Linked DNA regions of Stieleria varia. The main gene of each other region encodes a partner of the protein of the gene in region 2 in a complex. Links are inferred from orthologs where the notes say so. Each region holds a gene or a part of one and is shown on either strand. Other genes may lie near its edges. The genes, in order: secA and secY.

What was found.
Region 1: the proteins of secY (region 2) and secA are in contact, whole or in part, in a crystal structure (PDB 3DIN), measured with the Thermotoga maritima proteins. The link is inferred for Stieleria varia from one-to-one orthologs. Residues at the interface, in WP_004081795.1 of Thermotoga maritima: Glu108, Gly109, Glu110, Glu111, Ala236, Glu237, Arg238, Arg239, Ile240, Thr241, Ile242, Gln243, Tyr244, Ala245, Arg246, Arg247, Val248, Thr249, Gly250, Arg251, Arg252, Val253, Tyr254, Gly256, Ala257, Ser258, Thr259, Tyr260, Leu261, Pro262; in WP_004082002.1 of Thermotoga maritima: Glu261, Ala262, Arg263, Lys300, Ala301, Arg302, Thr303, Ile304, Ile305, Leu323, Tyr324, Asp325, Pro326, Val329, Ser330, Tyr333, Ile336, Lys340, Phe345, Val349, Glu363, Phe364, Tyr374, Ser375, Gly376, Gly377, Glu393, Ile395, Thr482, Ser483.

Annotation. Positions count from the first base shown.
Region 1 is NZ_CP151726.1:3,388,276-3,396,056, forward strand. Bases 1,008-5,251 are described here. They hold secA (preprotein translocase subunit SecA), read right to left. Parts: upstream 4,928-5,251; coding sequence 1,208-4,927; downstream 1,008-1,207. Other genes in these bases: Pla52nx_RS11255 (3-deoxy-D-manno-octulosonic acid transferase), read right to left, coding at 1,008-1,052. Also shown: more of Pla52nx_RS11255, read right to left, coding at 1-1,007; Pla52nx_RS11265 (CHAT domain-containing protein), read left to right, coding at 5,567-7,781. UniProt on the Escherichia coli protein: Required for protein export, interacts with the SecYEG preprotein conducting channel.
Region 2 is NZ_CP151726.1:7,609,088-7,615,485, reverse strand. What follows is about bases 1,908-4,768. They hold secY (preprotein translocase subunit SecY), read right to left. Parts: upstream 4,110-4,768; coding sequence 2,706-4,109; downstream 1,908-2,705. Other genes in these bases: rplO (50S ribosomal protein L15), read right to left, coding at 4,257-4,751; Pla52nx_RS25535 (adenylate kinase), read right to left, coding at 2,120-2,689; Pla52nx_RS25540 (PQQ-binding-like beta-propeller repeat protein), read right to left, coding at 1,908-1,985. In the rest of the region: more of Pla52nx_RS25540, read right to left, coding at 1-1,907; rpsE (30S ribosomal protein S5), read right to left, coding at 4,879-5,424; rplR (50S ribosomal protein L18), read right to left, coding at 5,476-5,844; rplF (50S ribosomal protein L6), read right to left, coding at 5,976-6,398. UniProt on the Escherichia coli protein: The central subunit of the protein translocation channel SecYEG. Consists of two halves formed by TMs 1-5 and 6-10.

The DNA.
Region 1 (7,781 bases), 4.2 Mb from region 2 along the record:
TAACCGGCCGGTTCCAACATGTTTTGCCCGCCTCGGTTGCCGAAGCTGCCACCGACGGTGGCGATCTGACAGACGCCCCACCAATGCCGAAGCTCGCCAATGGTGTCCAGCAGGATCACTCGGTCGTTGGTCCATTCGGCATCGATCAACGATCCAGCGCTGGAACGTCGGTGAACTTTCAAACCGCTGCAACGCACCAGTTCCGCGACGTCGTCAAACCGTTCGGGATGCCGAGGTACCAGGATCAGCCGCAGTTCTCGAAACTGATCTTGCAGCTGCCGATAGATCTCCAGAGCCATCCGTTCTTCGCCTTCTTGGGTGCTGCCGACCATCCAGACGACCTGCCAGGGATCGATCCCCGCCCACTGAACTCGTGCTTGAACTTCGTCGGTGTCGCGAGTGGAGGGCGCATCATCGAATTTCAATGACCCGGTAATCTGCAGACGCTCCTTCGGCGTACCGCACCCGGCGAAGCGTTCTTTGGTCGCGGCGTCCTGGCACCCGACCCAGTTGAGCCGGCCAAAGGTTCCCTGAGTTAGTCTCGCAAAACGTCCGTAGCCGGCGGCGCTTCGTTCACTCAAACGACCGTTGATGACTGAAACGGGACAAGCGTTTTGGGAGGCGATACGAATCAAGTTGGGCCAAAGCTCCAGCTCGGCCAGGCAGAGCATCTTGGGACGTAGGTGACGGATCGTTCGACGCACCGCCCAAGTGAAGTCCAAGGGGCAGAAGAACACATTGCCGGCGCCGAATTTGGCCACGGCCAGATCGTAGCCCGTGTCGGTGCTTGTGCTGACAACGATCCTTTGCTCGGGAAATCGCTCCGAGAACGCTTTGATGAAACCGCCCAACAAGTTGACTTCGCCGACACTGACGGCGTGCAACCAAATGCAATCGGCGTGATCCCCGCGAAGTTCAGCGGCGTGGTCACGGGAAAGCCCCCAAAATTTTTGCCCGATCCCGCGACGATAGCGACCGTGCCGAAACATCCGAAAGGCGATCCAGGGCGAAGCGGCAAAGAGCGCGAGGAAGTAGAGGGCGTTGGCGATCATCGGAATCCTTTCCGGATGAATGGGGGAACTATCTGGTGCTGTGATCTTAAGTTGGACTTGATTGGAAACGATTAGCCGTAGGCGACGTTCAATGCAGCTCGACCTACCCTACGGGCACGCGTTAAACGAAAAATGATTGAAATCGCGGTTAGGCGTTAAACTTCCTTTCGCATGCAACAGGCTTTGTACTTTTTGCCGCTGCCGCAGGGGCACGGACTATTGCGTCCGACCTTGGGTTCGAGATTTCGAATCGGCTCTGCCCGGACCTCCTGCGTTTGGCTTGCGCTCGCCTCGGCGGCTTGCGCGGTCGCGGATCGCGCCGGTTGGCTAGCCGCCGCTGCGCTGCTAATCGACTGGGCTTCATCGTGACGCGTGGATGCATCGACCCACGTGCTGCGGATGAAGTCTTCGTTGAAGGCTTCCATGCGGAAAATCAGATCGGTGACTTGCTCGCCGATCGATTCCCACATCGTTTCAAACATTCGCATGCCTTCGCGTTTGTACTCGACTTTGGGGTCAAGCTGGGCGTAGCCCTTTAGCATCACACTGCTGCGCAAGTGGTCCATCGTCAGCAAGTGATTCTTCCAAGCTTCGTCGACGATGTTGAGCAGAATCTGACGCTCCATGCGTCGCATTTCGGGGTGGAAACGATCGTCGACGGCACCGTGGAGGGCAAGTTTCAACTCGGCGTGATTCATCCGTGCCAAGTCTTCTTTCTCCGCTTTGGAGCCCAACTGCGTGGCCATCCACTGGACCAGTTCATCCAGGGTGCCATCGCCGCCGCTGGCCAGCAACGCGGTGGTTTCTGGGTCGGAGTTCTTGAAAACCGCTTCGAGTTTCTTGTCCGCTTCGGCATACGCCGCCTCGGACTGGCCGCCGGTTTTGCGGCTGAACTCGATCATCTGGTTCTTGAGATCGTCCCGATTCATCTGGACTTCGTCGACCGCTAACTCGGTGGAAAAGCGACGAGCGATCCAGTCGACCAAGCCTTCGCGATCCAAGGTGATTTGGGTGCCCTGTTTGGTCGTGAATTTGGAGATGCCGGCCAGGACGGGATACTCGTTTTCTTTGTCGTTGTAACCTTGTTCGGCACGTTGATAGAGCGTGTCGGCGACGACGCGGCGGTCATCCACATCGCGAAATTCCTCCGGCGTGGTTTCGATGCCGAATTTGTGTCGCATCCAACCGCACAGGTTTCTCAGCCCGTGGTCGGACTCCAACAACGGGGCAAGATCGCTGACGTCCACCTTTTCAATTTGAGCGTGTGCTTTGGCGGTCAGTTCGTCGATCAACTCATCTCGATCCATCTTCTTGAGTTGATGTTCTTGATAGTTGGTTTCCAGACGCTTGTTGGACCACGACGTCAGTGCTTGCCAATTCCATTCGTCTTCCATTCCCGCGGGCAGATTTTCTTCCACGGTCTCCATCACAGTGACTTCGGCAGCCCGCTCGGCTTGCTCGGCCGCGTAGTTGCTGGCCATGTCGATGTCCATGTTGCGGAAATCGCGTGGATCGAGTTGGCAACCAAAACGAGAGCCGGCGATGGCCGCAAAACTTTCCACGCCGTAGTCGGGCGATAGGAAGGTTTCGACGTGCTTGTCGATTTGGGCTCGAATCAGATCCAGCAGCATATTCCGGGAGCTGTGCCCATCGAGCAGACTTTGTCGATAGCGATAAACTCGCTTGCGTTGCTCGTCCATGACTTCGTCGTAGTCGAGCAAGCTCTTGCGGGCTTCAAAGTGTCTTTCTTCGACCTTCTTTTGCGCGGCTTCGATTCGCCGGGTGACGACCTTGGACTCCAACGCTTCGCCTTCACCCATACCCATCCGTTCCATGAAGCTACGCACCCAGTCGGGCGCAAAGATTCGCATCAGATCGTCTTCGAGAGACAAGAAGAACTTGCTGCCGCCGGGGTCACCTTGCCGACCGCAGCGCCCGCGGAGCTGCAAGTCGATCCGACGTGACTCGTGTCGTTCGGTACCCAAGACATACAGGCCGCCGATTTCGCGAACGTGTTTTCCTTCGACGCTCATTTGCTCGCGTTCGTCGATCTCTTTGACCAGAGCATTCCATTCTTCGTCGGGGATTTCCAATCGCGAGGGGTATTTGTGTTGCAGTTGCGCCCAAGCGAGGTTTTCCGGGTTGCCGCCCAAGATAATGTCGGTACCCCGGCCGGCCATGTTGGTCGCGATGGTGACCGCGTGTTTCCGGCCGGCTTGGGCCACGATTTCGGCTTCACGTTGGTGCTGCTTGGCATTCAACACGTCGTGTTTGATGCCACGACGTTCCAGCAGGGCGCTCAGGCGTTCGCTCTTTTCGATACTGACGGTACCGACCAAAACGGGTCGGCCTGCGTATTGAATGCCAGAGATCTTGGAGCGAGGAATCATCTCGGGAGTCTTTTCTCCCTTGGAGAGGAACTTGATCTGGTCGGCTTGTTCTTCGACGATCTTGCCCCACCATTCTCCCTCGTTGCGATCCTTCATCACCAGAACGTCCCACTTGGTGGTCCGCTCGATCTCATCGGCCAGCGCCTTGTACTTGTCCTTTTCCGTCAGGTAGATGATGTCGGGATACTCGATCCGTTCCAGGACTTTGTTGGTCGGGATGGCGACCACATCGAGCTTGTAGATCTTCATGAACTCGGTGGCTTCCGTCATCGCGGTACCGGTCATGCCCGACAGTTTCTTGTACATCTTGAAGATGTTCTGCAGCGACGCGGTGGCAAACGTTTGCGTTTCCGGCTTGATCGGAACGCCTTCCTTTGCCTCGACGGCTTGGTGCAGGCCGTCGCTCCATTGACGACCGTCCATCAAGCGACCCGTGAACTCGTCCACGATCACGATCTGGCGGTCTTTGACGACGTAATTGACGTCTCTTTTATAGAGGTGGTGGGCCTTGAGCGCGTTGTCGATCAGGTGCGGCCATTCCATGTTGCCCGCAGTGTAAAAGCTTTCGACGCCGGCAAGCCGTTCGGCTTCACGTACACCCTCATCCGACAGCGTCACATTGTGCTGCTTTTCATCGACGGTGAAGTGTTCTTCCTTTTTAAGTTGGCGGGCGACTTGGTCCGCATCGGCGTACCGCCCGATGTCTTGATCGGACGGTCCGCTGATGATCAGCGGCGTCCTGGCTTCGTCGATCAAAATATTGTCGACTTCGTCGATGATCGCGTAGTTGAGCGGCCCTTGGCACTGCTGGGCTTCGGGCGGAAAACGGTCGTCGCCTTTCGCGGCCGGGCGCATGTTGTCACGCAAGTAATCGAAACCGAATTCGTTGTTGGTTCCGTACGTGATGTCGCGTTTGTAAATGTCTTGCTTTTCACCAGTCGACATCCCCGATTGGATCGCGCCGACGGTCAATCCGAGGTTCATGTACAGCGGAGCCATCCACTCCATGTCACGACGAGCCAGATAATCGTTGACCGTGACCACATGGACGCCCTTGCCCTCCAACGCGTTCAGGTAGGCGGGCAAGGTCGCGACCAACGTTTTTCCTTCCCCCGTGACCATTTCGGCGATGTTGCCTTCATGCAGAACCATGCCGCCGATCAATTGCACATCGTAGTGGCGCATGCCTAGGAAACGCTTGCCTCCCTCGCGGCACACGGCGAACGCATCGGGCAAGATGTCGTCCAACGTCTCGCCGGCGCGCAGTCGCCCTCGCAATACGTTGGTCTGATTACGCAGCTCATCGTCGCTCATCGCGGCGTACTTGGGTTCCAGTTCCGTGATCTGGTTCGCCCGAGCACGCAGCCGCGTGACTTGGCGAGCATTGGCGGACCCAAAGATCGATGTAACGGTGCGATCAAACGACCGAAACAGGCCGCCAAAGATGATGCTGCCAGCGTCAGCTACTCGTTCAAAAAACGACATTGTAGAATCGTATGTAAATGAAAAAACGACAGCGCCGATTCCTCAAACCCGCCATCGTTTCGATGGCGAATTGCGGCGGTCGGCGGATGACGCTTCGGATTGTGAATGGGTATGCAGGCAGTGGATGATTCCTTCACCGTCTCTGCCCAAGGGTCATGCGGAAGTTCGCATCACCAAGTTGGTTCTTGCCAGTTTTCTCCTGCGAGTTTTCTGTTACCTGATCGGTTCGTGCTAGGTCCGGCGAATTGAATGCATACACGAAAGTCGATTTGGCAGACCAGCGAAGATCCGGCACTCGCTGCGATTTTTGGACCAATTTCAGACAAGTTACCGTCAATCGCCGACTCTTCACGGGACTCCCATGCACCTTCCTGTGATGCTCGGTCCAGCCGATTCGCCGTCCGATTGCCTGAATTCGAACCTAAACGCTTTGGGCGCTTTAGGTTAGGTTTTAAGGGTTATGAGGTCAACGGGAATTGATTCTGCGAACCGCTTGAACAATCGCAGGTTGGGGGGAATGCGGGCGATGGGTATCTTTCTGGAGTTAGATGGCCGGATTTATGGCAGGAGAATTCGACGCTTGGGCGCCCGCACCCTAATATGGCAGTGCAACCGCTACTCTCGATCGGAACCCTTTCCATGTCCGCTGCTTTGTTCCCCACCCGCGATTCTGGCCCATCCCGCTCTTCTGACCGGTACCGACGAAGCCTGCGAGTCGCTGCTGTCGGCTGGCTGGTCGGATGCCTGGTAGGGGCGAGCATTCTGGCCAGCGGGGTGAGGGCACAGAACCCTGTCACCAACGGGACCGTTCGTGGGCAACTCGGGGGCGTCGAAGTTTTGGGGACGTATCCGCCGGACCAGTATTACCAGGCGTTGGAGGTCTATCGAGACGGCGACCTGGACCGCGCGGTCGATGCCTTTGATTTTGCGTTGGGCAGCACGCGTCGCGATATCAATGGACGCTGGCTCGACTCGATTCCCGTGCTGGCGATGCTGGGCGAGTGTTATTACCAAGGCGGGGACCTGGAGTCCGCCAACCAAGCAGTCGAACAGGCGATCAATGTCGCGATCCGCTATCGAGGCTGGCTGTCCAACCCGATTTGGCAAGACGTCATCAATCCGGGAATCGTCACACCAAACTCGAGCACCTTGTGGCCGCAAGCGATGGCGGTCAAGCGAGCACCCATCGCCCGTCGGCTGCAGTATCGGTCCGGTCGCGTTTTGACGGAGCAGGAATTGGCGCGAGGCGGCGTGTTCGAGGAAGCCAACATCAAGACGATCGACGTCGTGGAAATCATGCGGGGCTTGGCGTTGGCATCGTACCGTCGGCGTGTGATCCAAGGTGAGTTGGCGGCCAACGATGTCATGGCCAATCAACTGATCGATAGCACGCGGTACCCCGCCGGACTGCAAGTTCCGGTCGCCCTCAATCTGATCGGCGCGATGCGTGCCGTTGTCAAAGCAGGCGCATCGCAAGACCAGGACGCACTGAAAGACGCATTGGAGAACCGAGTTTCGGCGGCCGGCGCTCATCCTTTGTCGCCGATCGTGGGACTGACGCAAGCCTACTTGATGGCGGGGAGCAAGCAGCCCCAAGCAGCCGTCCCGATTGCCATCGCCACAGCGAACCAAGCCGCGGCGTACGAGCAGTATGAATTCATCGGCGAAGCGTTGCAGCTTGCCGCTGGATGTGTGGATGAAACGACTGCGCCAGCGGTCCAGTCGGCGGCCGAAACGGTGGCGACATCGCTGTTCCGAAAATCACGTTTCGCAACGTTGCACTGTTTGATCGTCGCAGCCGATGCCGCCGCCACCTCCGGTCAACTTGGGGCGGCCAACAACTATCTCACTCAAGCTCGTGCGTTGTTGACGCGACGCGATGTGATCCAGCCCCGCATGCAGGCCTACGCAAACTACGTGGCCGCTCGCGTGGCGGCCCTTCAGAATGCGACGACCCCGAGCCCCGGGTTTCGTGATGCGGTCAGCCAACCCTTCACCCAGATGAACCAGTTTGCGTTCAAACATCAGATTCGAAATCAATCCAAAATCTCGATGCCGCGTCTGTTTCAGATCGCGCGGGTTTCCAACGCGATCGCGCGCAATCAAGCGGGTCAAGCGAGCGATGCGGTATTGATGGCTTTCTCGTCCGAACCGTCGATCGAAACTTGGCGTCGTGATCCCGTCGATGCGCTGGCCGCGTTGCAGTTCGACCGAGAACCGATGCAACTGGCTCGACTTCGTATCGCGGCCTCACGAACCGCCGGCGACGATGTGCTGACATTGCAAGACGAGTTGCTGGCAAGCCGTGCCCGCAAAGTCGATGCGTTGGGCGGCCGTTTGCTGCAAGTTCGAACGCTTGCCAGAAGTGACGATGCGGTGCTGGGCAAAGAAGTCGTTGCGATGCGAAACAAGGCACCCAAGAGCTTGAGAAATCTCCGCGATGCCGCAGCGCTGCCTTTGCCCGGCTCGGCCGATGCCGCGATGGCAAAGATCGAGCAGATGGAAGCCACCGCGTGGTCGATCGCGTTGGATCGCCAAGAATTACCCAAGGTGATGCCGCCTCAAATGCCCGCCAAAGCTCCCAGTGGAATCGTTCCCGAACACGTGGGAGTGATGACGTTTCTCAGCGACGGAAATGTGGTCCACGTGACCTTCGCTTCGGCCGGCAAGACCGCGTACTGGACCGTCCCCGGCGGCGCTCGTTTGGGAACAGAGGTGAGTCGATTGTTGAGAAGCGTGGGAGTTGGTAAACCGCGTGGCAAGCGATTGCCGGAAGACGACAGTTGGCGAGGCGAAGGACTGAAACTGTGGCGACAATTGTTGCCCGACCCGGCACTGCTGTCGTCGCGCAAGA
Region 2 (6,398 bases):
GCCAGGTCAATGGCCTGGACTTCATTGGGTCCGACAATCAAGCATTGATCGTCTTGAATACCGGCAACGTACAGTGCGCTCTCACGCTGTTTGGTGTTGAAGCTGGTCTTGCCGCTGAGCACATCCCAGCAAAACATTTGATCGGTTTCCGAAGGCGACTGCACGACGTATCGTCCCGACGCGATTGCCGAACCGTGGTGCCAGCGTTGCATCAAGGCTTCCGCATCCGGAGCAGATTGCTGTGTGTTGTAACCTCGGGGCACGGTCGCTTTGCGGGGATAACTACGGCCCCATCGCAGCATGCGGTCTCCCAAGTCGATCGCGATGGTCACGCCTGCACCGGTCGGACAAATCAACACGCCTTCATGGTACGTGGGGGTGGCCCCCGAGATTCGCCGGACGGCGTCGTACTCAACACCTAGTGATTCCATCGATACGAGTTGCTGCAGCCACAGCAACTCACCCGATGCGGGATCAAGGCAAACCAGAGAGATGTCGCCTGAGATTTCGACCATCGCGTACAACCGCCCGTCGACGGGCAGTGGTGCGCCGAGAAAGAACGCTTCGCTGAGTGGCGTCCCCTCCGATTCGCCCTGCCCCAGACGCCACAATAGTTTTCCTTCCGTCGCCAGTTCCAACGCGACCAGCGTATTGCCCTCTTTTGACTTGGGCAGCGTGCCTTGAATTCCGATCACCGCGTTGAACATCACTGGCTGAACGGACTCCAGAGAATCCAGCATGAAAACACGCTCTCCATCGCTGGTCACTTGACCGTACGGCAAGTCATTCCAAACACGTTGCACGAGAACATCGGTCGGGTTTTCATCCGGACCAGCCAAATCAACGACCGTTTCGTCGTCTTCTACGTTGTTGTCGGCCGAATACCAAGGCCATTCCCAGATCCGCTTGCCGGTCCGATGATCGATTCCACGCAGACGTTCGGTGCAACGCATCAAAACGTGGTCACCGATCCGCAAGGGAGACCAGCTCGGCGGCGGCAGTTTGCCAGATGAAACCAACCGCTCGGACTCTTCCATGATCATACGTTCCTCAGCGGTGCTGTTGACCGTCGGAACGACCCAGGACGCGTTGCCGATCGGCATCTCTCCCGCCCGGGTTTCATTGCGATTGGAACCGCCCCCGAGAAACCGGTACTCCGCCATCTCGCCGCCAGCTCGGTCGATCGTGACGCTGAAATGCTCGTCCAACCATGCAGGCCACTGATCCGATGACGGCAACGTTGTCTCCGATCCACCGAGAACCACTGTTGCGTTGTTCGCAACGGGCGGATCCGGAACGTCTCTGCCAGAAACACTGCACGCAGCAGAATGCAGCACACGAACTCCCTGTCCAATCTGCTTGATCGCTCGTTGCTGACTGACCACATCATCCAGCAAAGCGGATGCAGCGAGCGGATGCCCGGTTTGCATTTCTCGTACGGCCAGCAAGTATGACGCGGTGTAGCCTGCCGCAGTATGAAAGAACTTGCGTCGCACGTCCCGAAGTCGTTGCCAATCGCGACTCTGTGCGGCTTCGTCCAACTCTCGCTGTGCCAACGGGCCGTAACGCAACTCGTAAGTTTCGCGAGCCGCCTCGGGCAAGTTGCCGATCATGTCACGGCACTTCTTCAGAACGCTTTCGTCCAGTCGCTGTACGCTGACGAGTGGATCGATGGACAAAAAATAGTCCTGTCCGGCAAACGCTTCGCCATCCGCGTTGACGTCTTCGCCTTGCAACAAGTCGCCCAAGCGAACGACCGCCTCGGAGTACTGTTCTTTCTCGATCGCCGATTCGGCTTCGCGCACCTGCTGCAACAACCACCGCGGCGGCTCGATGAACCGGCCGGACGCCGGTTGGCCGTTCTGAATGATCATGTTCTGCGCGGAAACGTGATCGGCCCCCAGGATTGCCGACAACGCGATCAGCGCGCAGTACATCAGCCGGCTACGAAGTGGAGAACCGTGACGAAGTCTTGGATGATTCACGAACAAGCCTCTGGGATGGATCGGCACAGATAAGAATCGATCAGAATGATTTGTAGCTCGATTCTAACGAGATTCATTGTAGGACCTATCGAGCGAATCGGGGACCGTCGAAATGGGAGTCCCTGCGGTGATGTTCAGCCGGCCGACGTTGAGATGGCGTCGACAATGCTGACAAAAACCTCATCAGGGTCACGCATTCCATCAATTTCACGGACGATTCCGCTCTGTCGATAGTAGTCCAGGGTGGGCAGCGTCCGCTGATAGAAAAGGTCCAAACGAGCCTCAATGGCGGCGGTGTTGTCGTCACGACGGCCTTCGATGACCGCTCTGGCGGTCAATCGACGCAAGATCTCGTGCGTTTCAACCTGCAGGGACAAAACCAAGTCAATATGTTCCTCGGACTCGGCCAACAACTCGTCGAGCATCTTGGCTTGCGTCAGCGTTCGCGGGACGCCGTCGAATAAACAACCAGATTGGCAGTCGTCCTCCTCAAGTCGCCGTCGGACAATCGACATGACCAAGTCATCGGGCGCCAAGTTCCCCAACGCAATCAACTCCGCGATCCACAGGCCCAACTCGGTGTCCGTGGGCGTATTGCGGAGCATTTCGCCTGTTGAGATGTGAGCCAGCGGGTAACGTGCGAGTAACCGCTGACACTGCGTCCCCTTGCCTGATCCCGGCGGTCCGATGAAAACGATCCGCATCAGAATCAGACCCCGATCAAACGACTGGGGTCACGCCGCCGCCAGCACCTTCCAGCAGTCCGCGGTAGTTCCGCATGACCAAGTGGCTGTCGATCTTTTGGACCAAGTCAAAGGCGACACTGACTGCGATCAACAAACCCGTACCGCCATAGAAACCGGCGATCGAGTAGGGCACACCCAGCGATCCGTAGATGATCGTCGGAACGATCGCAACCAAGGCAAGGAATCCTGCACCGACATAGGTGATACGAACCATCACCTTTTCGATGTAGTCCGTGGTCCGCTTGCCCGGACGGTATCCAGGAATGAACGTGCCGCTGTCGCGAAGGTTGTCCGAGATTTCCTTGGGATTGAACGTGATCGCCGTCCAGAAATAACAGAAGAAGAAAATCAGCATGACGTACAAGAGATTAAAGAAGTACGAAGTCTGATCGCCCATCGTGAGACTGATCAAGTTCAGTCCCTTGAACATGCTGCCTTCGGTATCAAACTGTCCGGCCATGAACCCAAAGAACACGCTCGGGATCATCAACAAGCTGCTGGCGAAAATGATCGGCATCACGCCGGCTTGGTTGATTCGCAGAGGCAAGTTTTGACGCGAGCCGCCGTAGACACGGCGACCACGAGTGAACTTGGCCGACTGCGTCGGAATCTTTCGCTGTCCTAAGGTGATGAACACCACACCGACGACGACCGCGATGAACAGGATCGCCAACAGAATCAACGTTTCAATGCCGACCTGACCGCGGCTCAAGCCCGTCAGTTCGGTCTTCATGTTTCGAACCAGCTCATACAGGGCCTTGGGCATTTGGGCCAAGATCCCCGCCATGATCAGCAGGCTGATCCCGTTTCCGATCCCGTGTTCATCGATCTGCTCGCCCAACCACATCAGGAACACCGTTCCGCAGGTCATCACCATCACTGCAACGATCTGCCAACCGAAATACAGCGATTCCCCGGAGGCGTTCAAGAAGTTTGCATTGATCAATCCGTAGCCACTGGGACCGCCGGCCATCAACATGAACTTGAGGTACATCCAGCTCTGGATGATACAGATCGCGACGGTCAGGTATCGAGTGTATTCGTTGATCTTCTTACGGCCGGCCTCGCCTTCCTTCTTCAGTTCCTCCAACGGTTTGTAGACCGTTCCGAGCAACTGGATGATGATCGATGCCGAAATGTAAGGCATGATCCCGAGACCAAAGATGGTTGCCTGACGCAAATCGCTCGCGGCAAACAAGCTGACCTTTTCCAGGAAGTCCGCAGCGCCGCCGCCACCGGCTGACGCGCCCAAATCGGTCGCGATCATCGGCAGGGGGATGTGGAACCCGATTCGATAGATCGCCAGCAAACCCAAGGTCAGCATGACCTTTTTGCGGAGTTCCGGAATCGAGAAAATGATTCGCAGTTTTTCGTACATGCGTTGTACCGTGCCTAAAAATTCATGTCAGTATTTGACCGGAACCTCTTGTCCCGGCTCAAACCTGCCAAAGTGTATCGATTCGGCTCTTTTGGAGCGATAGCGGACTTTTCGCTCACGGAGGGCAAATCTTTGCCGGGAGGCGAATTACTTTTCAGCCTTTAGCGAGGCAACGCGTTCTGCCGGCGTGCGTTTGGCAACCAGTTTGTTGACGGTACCGCCTGCGGCGAGGATTTTTTCCTCGGCCGATTTGCTGAAGCGATGTGCGTGCACGTTGAGCTTCTTGGTCAACTCGCCGTCACCGAGCACCTTGACCTCGTCAAAGCTGCCTTTGGCAACGTCCTTGGCCGCCATCGACTCCAAGGTCACGTCTGCGCCGTCGTCGAAGTGATCGTTCAGCTTGCCGATATTAACAGCAAAGACAGTGACAGCCCAACGGTTGTTGAAACCACGCTTAGGGATGCGGCGGAACATGGGCATGGCACCGCCTTGGAAACTCGGTTTACGCGAGTAACCGCTGCGGCTCTTGTGACCCTTATGTCCACGACCGGATGTCTTGCCGTGTCCGCTACCGGGACCACGACCGATTCGTTTGCGTTTGCGGAACTTCTGAATCCCGCGATGGACGTCGTTCAAATTCATGACGTGACCGTTTTCTACGTATGCTTAGGTTGGAGCAACTGAGTTTCGCGAGTGATTGTCCGATCGCGACGGGCAGTCGAACCGTCGCCACAGGCAACCGATCGACCGATATGTATTTGATTTTGGATCAGGCGGTCAGTTCTTCGACCGTCAATCCACGCAATGCGGCTGTTTCTTCGCGAGTTCGCAACTTCGTCAGTGCTTCCACCGTCGCTTTGACCAGCGTGACAGGATTGTTGGTCCCGTACGACTTGGTCAAAATGTCGTGAATCCCACAGGCTTCGCAGACCGCACGCACAGCTTGGCCGGCGATAATACCGGTACCTGCGCCGGCGGGGATCAGCAACACCTTGGCGGCGCCAAAGCTGCCCCAGACTTGGTGAGGGATGGTTCCCTGAACCAAAGGGACGGCGATCATGCTGCGACTGGCTTGTTTCTGAGCCTTTTGCACGCTTGGGGGCACTTCGTTGGCCTTGCCATAACCCCAGCCCACACGACCACGACCGTCGCCGACGACGACCATGGCGGCAAAGCTGAATCGGCGACCGCCTTTGACCACAGCGGCACAGCGTTTGATCTTCACCACGCGATCGAGCAAACCATCGGCCAAGCCCTCTTCCTTTGGCTTGCTGTCACGTTTGCGGCGTTGATTTGAATCTCTTGCGTTACTAATGGTACCAACCCTCGAAATGGGCGTTGAGTGAGTCTCTGTCTTGTCTGATCATCAAAACTGCAAACCGGCTTCACGAGCCGCATCTGCGAACGCTTTGACTCGTCCGTGGTAGCGATTGTGTCCGCGGTCCATCTTCACTTGCGTGATTCCGGCTGCGATCGCTTTCTCTGCGATCGCTTTGCCGACGGCAGCGGCGGCATCACAGTTTCCGCCTTGACTGACGGCCGACTTGACGTCTTTGCTGTGCGTGCTGGCACTGACCACGGTGTGGCCTTTGCTGTCGTCGACCAACTGAGCGGCAAAATGTTTCAGCGACCGCTGGACACATAGGCGTGGGTGCCCATCGGTGCCTTTGAGCGAATTGCGAACGTGATTGCTCCGTCGCTTGCGCTGTTTCTGTAGTTTCTTGTTCTTGTCCATTTTTTTGCCGATCGGATTTGGACCGGCCCATGGATAAAGGGTTGTGGTGTGCGATCCGAAGAAAACGACTCTCTGCGGACGCCAATTGTATTGCAGCTTGTGAAATCACCCGCGGAGGCGAGTAAATCGTATTATTTCGACGCGGCCTTACCAGCCTTCAGCTTGATCTGTTCGCCTTGGTAGCGAATTCCCTTGCCCTTGTACGGCTCAGGCTTTCTCAGCGAGCGGACTTCCGCAGCGAACTGAGTGACCAGTTGCTTGTCACAGCCTTGAACCACCACGTGGGTTTGGTCGGGGCAGGTGACGGTCAAACCGGTCGGAATTTTTTGGTGCAGTTCGTTCGCAAAGCCGACACGCAGCTGCAGGGTGTCACCGGCGATGGCTGCCAGATAACCCACACCGACGATTTCCAGTTTGCGTTCGTAACCGTTGGTCACGCCTTCGATCATGTTAGCGATCAGTGCGCGAGTCAGTCCATGGACTTCACGTCGCGTTCGATCGTCCCCACCACGGGCGACGACGACTTGACCGTCTTCCACAGCGACCGTTACTTC